Regions from separate parts of the Kosakonia calanthes genome, predicted to be linked through region 1. Evidence: predicted binding sites of a transcription regulator. Region 1 holds the regulator's gene; the other holds the start of a gene.

Region 1 (3,121 bases):
CCGATGTGCTGTTTTATGAAGGGCTGCACGGCGGCGTGGTGACACCGCAGCATGACGTTGCGCGCTATGTCGATTTGCTGGTCGGCGTGGTGCCGATCGTTAACCTTGAGTGGATCCAGAAACTCATTCGCGACACCAGCGAGCGCGGACACTCCCGTGAAGCGGTGATGGATTCCGTGGTGCGGTCGATGGAAGACTACATCAACTTTATTACGCCGCAGTTTTCGCGCACCCATATCAACTTTCAGCGCGTGCCGACGGTTGATACCTCCAACCCGTTTGCCGCGAAAGGCATTCCTTCACTGGATGAAAGCTTTGTTGTTATTCACTTCCGCAATTTAGAAGGGATCGACTACCCGTGGTTGCTCGCAATGTTGCAAGGTTCATTCATCTCGCATATGGATACGCTGGTGGTGCCAGGCGGCAAAATGGGGTTGGCGATGGAACTGATCATGACGCCGCTGGTACAACGGCTGATGGAAGGGAAAAAGATTATATAGCCCGGACTGCGCCGCCGGGCTGCGTAATCAGGCTTCGATCACTTCGTAGGAGTGGGTGATATTCACCGCTTTTTCCAGCATCAGCGCCACAGAGCAATATTTCTCTGCCGACAGATCAACCGCGCGAGAAACGGCGGCATCTTTCAATGCGTTACCGGTGACGACGAAGTGCAGATTAATATGGGTAAACAGGCGCGGCGCTTCTTCACGGCGCTCTGAGGTCAGTTTCACTTCGCAGTCGGTGACGTTATGACGCCCTTTTTGCAGGATCGACACCACGTCGATTGCGCTGCACCCGCCTGCGGCCATCAGAACCATTTCCATTGGGCTTGGCGCTTTGTCGCCAGAGTTGCCGTCCATCAGAATTTGGTGACCAGAAGCGGACTCACCAAGGAACGTTAACCCTTCAACCCATTTCACACGTGCCTGCATTTTCATCACTCCGGAGTTGCAATTTTCTTTACAGATTACGCGCACATAAGAAAAGCCGCAACGGAAGGCGACCTGCGTCATGCTGAAGCGAGACACCAGGAGACAGGCGTTAAAAGCTATGCTAAAACAGTCTGGATGCTACAGAGATACATTGACGTTACGCATGTACGCAAAGGACATCATACATTAGAGGCCGCAGATGACGCTGACGGTCCACTTCCCGGGATTTGGGAAGCTTTGATTGCAACCCCAGAAACAGGGTTCCCTTACGCCCGGCTTCTGGAGCCAGCTTATAACAGAGGATAACCGCGCATGGTGCTTGGCAAACCGCAAACAGACCCGACTCTCGAATGGTTCTTGTCTCATTGCCATATTCATAAGTACCCGTCGAAGAGCACGCTTATTCACCAAGGTGAAAAAGCGGAAACGTTGTATTACATCGTCAAAGGCTCAGTGGCAGTGCTCATCAAGGATGAAGAAGGTAAAGAGATGATCCTCTCTTACCTCAACCAGGGCGATTTTATCGGTGAACTGGGCCTGTTCGAAGAAGGTCAGGAGCGCAGTGCCTGGGTACGCGCCAAGACCGCCTGTGAAGTAGCCGAAATTTCCTACAAAAAATTCCGTCAGTTGATCCAGGTTAACCCGGATATTCTGATGCGTCTCTCCGCGCAAATGGCGCGTCGCCTGCAGGTGACTTCGGAGAAAGTCGGCAACCTGGCGTTCCTGGACGTTACAGGCCGCATTGCGCAAACGCTGTTGAATCTGGCGAAACAGCCGGACGCAATGACCCACCCTGACGGCATGCAAATTAAAATTACGCGTCAGGAAATTGGTCAGATCGTCGGTTGCTCCCGTGAAACAGTCGGTCGCATTCTGAAAATGCTTGAAGATCAAAACCTGATCTCCGCCCACGGCAAAACCATCGTCGTCTACGGAACACGTTAATCTGCAAAACGGCGCATCGCTTATCCGGTGCGCCGTTTTTCTTTCCCCATGTGGCGCAGGCTGATTTATCACCCCGAGATCAACTACGCACTGCGACAAACGCTGGTGTTGTGTTTGCCTGTGGCGATTGGTTTGCTGGTCGGCCATTTACAACAAGGTCTGCTGTTCTCCCTCGTTCCCGCCTGCTGCAACATTGCCGGTCTTGATACACCCCACAAACGTTTTTTCAAACGCCTGATTATTGGCGGCTCGCTGTTTGCGGGCTGTAGCCTGGCCGTTCAACTACTGCTTGCCGACGATTTTCCCTTGCCGTTGATCCTGACCGTGCTGACGTTGCTGCTCGGCGTAACGGGGGAAATCAGCGCGCTGCATGGGCGTTTATTACCGGCCTCGCTGATTGCCTCTATCTTTACGTTGAGCCTCGCCGGGAATATGCCGGTGTGGGAGCCGCTACTGATTTACGCGCTGGGTACGCTCTGGTACGGGCTGTTTAACTGGTTCTGGTTTTGGATGTGGCGCGAGCAGCCGTTGCGCGAATCGCTCAGTTTGCTCTACCGGCAACTGGCCGATTATTGCGAGGCAAAATATAGCCTGCTGACCCAGCACGCAGACCCAGAAAAAGCCTTGCCGCCGCTGCTGGCCCGCCAGCAAAAAGCGGTAGATTTAATAAGCCAGTGCTACCAGCAGTTGCACATGCTGGCGGCCAATAAAAACAATGATTACAAACGCCTGCTGCGCGTCTTTCAGGTTGCGCTGGATTTGCAGGAGCATATCTCCGTCAGTTTGCATCAGCCTGCTGAAGTGCAAAAACTGGTCGAGCAAACCCACGCCGAGCAGGTTATTCGCTGGAATGCGCAAACCGTCGCCGCTCGCCTGCGCGTGCTGGCGGATGACATTCTTTATCACCGCTACCCGACGCGTTTCACCATGGAGAAACAAATCGGCGCGCTGGAAAAAATCGCCCGTCAGCACCCGGACAACCCGGTCGGGCAGTTTTGCGCCTGGCATTTCAGCCGTATCGCCCGCGTACTGCGTACGCAGCGCCCGCTCTATATTCGCGATCTGATGGCCGAGAAGCAGCGCCGTTTACCGCTTTTCCCGGCGCTGAGAAGTTATCTGTCGCTAAAATCTGCCGCCCTGCGCAATGCCGCGCGCATCAGCGTAATGCTCAGTATCGCAAGCCTAATGGGCAGCGCCCTGAACTTGCCGAAGCCGTATTGGATCATGATGACGGTGATGTTTGT
Region 2 (3,121 bases), 1.4 Mb from region 1:
ACGCGAAAAAATGATTTGAGAATTTTCATCGGAGATTAAAAACAGGAATACATGCGGTTAATTAAAAGGGAAACCGCAAAATATAAGAGATTAGAGAGTGATAACTGAAACTATTTGGAGAAACCCATCGCATCCATACTGTGAATCCCGGTCGTGTCGATCTGCGCGGTTTGTTGCCCTTCGCAGATCCACTCTTCCAGCCTTTCGTTCAGCGCCGCGTCACTTAATTTCAGCCTTCCGCGCAGCGCACATTCCCAGACAATCAGCACCCGCCAGCCTTGCTGGAGCAACGAGGCGCAATCACGCGCGTCGCGTGTCACATTTTTGCCGATTTTCTCCAGCCAGAAATCGGTACGCGTTGCCGGGATTTTGAACAGATAACAGTTGTGACGGTGCCAGAAACAGCCGTGGGTGAAAATCACGCAGCGGTATTCATCCAGAATAAAATCAGGGCGCCCCGGTAAAGAGGCGTCCTGCACACGAAAGTCGAGTTCCAGCGAAGTCAGACAGGCGGCCAGGCGTTTTTCAATGGCGGTATCACGCGTGGCGATAGCGCGCATGTTCCTGCTGCGCGTCTCTTTATTGTGCACATCCGCCATTTTGTTTCTCCGTCAGGGTAGGAGCGGGCTATAGAGGCGCAGCACTTCATCGTCAAGATGCTGATGGTCGCCCTGCAACTCGGCACTCAGTTTCGCCATATAATGCACCAGAAAATCCGCATTGTGATTCGCCAATTCGCGCCCTTTTGCTGTCTGCATCGTCGCGGGGAGTTTGAGAAGTTTGCAGCGAAAATGATCCAGCGCGAAACGTTTATCGTCCAGTTCACGCCGCGTGGCAAACGGATCTTCACCGTCAAATAGCACGCCGCCCATTGAACCAGAAACAGCGAACACGCGCGCCAGGCCAATCGCGCCTAGCGACTCCAGCCTGTCAGCGTCCTGTACAATTTTGGCTTCCAAGGTTTGCGGCGCGATACCAGCGCTGAAGCTATGCGCTTCAATGGCGTGACGCACGGCGGCGATTAAATCTTCCGGGAAATCGGGAAAATCGGCGGCGAGGATTTCGGCGGTTTTTGCTGCTGCCAGCGTTGAGGACTGGTGACGTTGCGGGTGGTTTTTCGCGAAGCTGACAATGTCATGAAAATAGCAGGCGGTCAGAACGACCAGCGCATCAACCTGCTGACCTGCCATTAGCGTTTGCGCTGTTTTCCATACCCGGCGAAAGTGCGAAACATCGTGGGCGGCGTCGGCCTGGTTGAAGTGTTGCGTGATCCATCGATCGAAGCGCTGTTGCCAGTCGAGTAAATTCATTCTTACTTCCTGTGATGAAAAGGTAACCTGGTGCGTCAGGCATCAGGATCGCGCGGACGAGTATACCAGGCAATCGCACCGAGTATTGCACCCACAACGCCCAAAACGATAATGCCAGACACCGTATTCAGCCAGTTTCCGGCGGTACTTACGGCACCGTTGGCAAACCCTGAAGGTACGTTAATCTGGCTTGCCAGCCAGATATCATTAAGCAGTGTCCAGCAAAAATAGACGCAGAATATCCAGAAAACCCACAACGCCAGTTTTCCCCCCATACTTCGAACCGCGCGATCTTCCATAATGATTTATCCCTGTGTTAAGGGTGAAAAGAATGAAACTCTTGCAATTTTTTTGTGGTTTCTTTCACATCATATAGTCTAAGAATGAGTTTGAAAGATATATCAGCACAACTAATATATACGTCTTTCTGCTGATAAAACTGCCCGTCAAATAATTTGTTATGCACTGATGACGGTTTGATGTAATCCCATAAAAAATAACAAGAAAAACGCACCGCTGGCGTTATAAGTTTATTGTATTAATCATGCCGAAATAGATATAAGACTTATTACAAATAGGGCAGTTCTGATATTTAACATTCACCGCCTGGATAAATACATTTCTGGCGCTGTTGTTAAAAGAAGGTTATAAAATGTGCAAACGCACGAGCGGGGAAACATCTGTGACGAGAGTCGTGGAAAGCAAAGCGGGTAAGTGTTTGAATAATGGCGGAGAGAGGGGGATTTGAACCCCCGGTAGAGTTGCCCCTACTCCGGTTTTCGAGACCGGTCCATTCAGCCGCTCTGGCATCTCTCCGTTCAGATGGTTGCCATGATGCCAGGTAATTTGGCATTTTAACAGACCCTGTCCCGTTAATTTGGTTCAAGTGGCGAGTTTGCGAGCAAAACGATGATTAAGTGGCCCTGGAAAACAAAGGACTCCGCGGATAACGCAGAGCTCCCCTGGGAAGAAGCGCTAAACGCCCCGGTTTTAGCGAATTTATCCCCCGATGAACAATTCAAACTTGTTCAGCTGGCAGACCGTTTTTTACAGCAAAAAAGATTGGTTCCACTCCAGGGATTTGATTTAGATGCCCTGAAGAGCGCGCGCATTAGCCTGCTGTTTTGCCTGCCAGTGCTGGAGCTTGGCCTTGAGTGGCTGGACGGTTTCCACGAAGTGCTGATCTACCCTGCCCCGTTTATTGTTGATGATGAGTGGGAAGATGATATTGGTCTGGTGCATAACCAGCGCATGGTGCAATCCGGGCAAAGCTGGCAGCAAGGCCCGATTATTCTCAACTGGCTGGATATTCAGGATTCGTTCGATGCATCTGGCTACAACCTGATTATTCATGAAGTCGCACATAAACTGGATACACGAAATGGCGATCGGGCCAGCGGTATTCCCTTAATTCCGCTGCGTGAAGTGGCCGGTTGGGAGCATGATCTGCGTGCCGCGATGGATAATATTCAGGATGAGATCGATCTGGTGGGCGAAAGCGCCGCCAGTATTGATGCCTACGCGGCAACCGATCCCGCAGAGTGTTTCGCCGTGCTTTCCGAATATTTCTTTAGCGCCCCGGAACTGTTCGCCCCGCGCTTTCCCGCGTTGTGGCAACGCTTTTGCCATTTCTACAAGCAGGACCCACAAAACCGTCTGCGCGGTCAGCCTGGCGGCTATAGCGAAAGTACAAATCAGGTTCATTAAAACAGCGGCCTGTCTTTTAATTAGCCAATTGAATCAGCACGTTAATTTTAGTGTTGACACCAAAGTACGGGGCCAGTAGTATGCGCCCCGTTCACACGATTCCT

What was found. Region 1 encodes CRP, which controls carbon source genes, mostly activating them, when cyclic AMP is high. Its sites were predicted from a motif close to ATGTGANNNNNNTCACAT; they were not measured.
Region 2: the regulator CRP is predicted to act here: its motif matches at 1,662-1,679, upstream of drpB (cell division protein DrpB).

Annotation. Positions count from the first base shown of each region.
Region 1 covers NZ_CP151800.1:457,329-460,449, reverse strand. The annotation lists gene AAEY27_RS01935 (phosphoribulokinase) at 1-500, shown strand, start outside; gene AAEY27_RS01930 (OsmC family protein) at 528-932, opposite strand; gene crp (cAMP-activated global transcriptional regulator CRP) at 1,245-1,877, shown strand; gene AAEY27_RS01920 (YccS/YhfK family putative transporter) at 1,926-3,121, shown strand, end outside.
Region 2 covers NZ_CP151800.1:1,884,394-1,887,514, reverse strand. The annotation lists gene AAEY27_RS08850 (very short patch repair endonuclease) at 111-599, opposite strand; gene AAEY27_RS08845 (phosphohydrolase) at 612-1,310, opposite strand; gene drpB (cell division protein DrpB) at 1,346-1,609, opposite strand; tRNA gene AAEY27_RS08835 (tRNA-Ser) at 2,037-2,126, opposite strand; gene mtfA (DgsA anti-repressor MtfA) at 2,220-3,017, shown strand; tRNA gene AAEY27_RS08825 (tRNA-Asn) at 3,118-3,121, shown strand, end outside.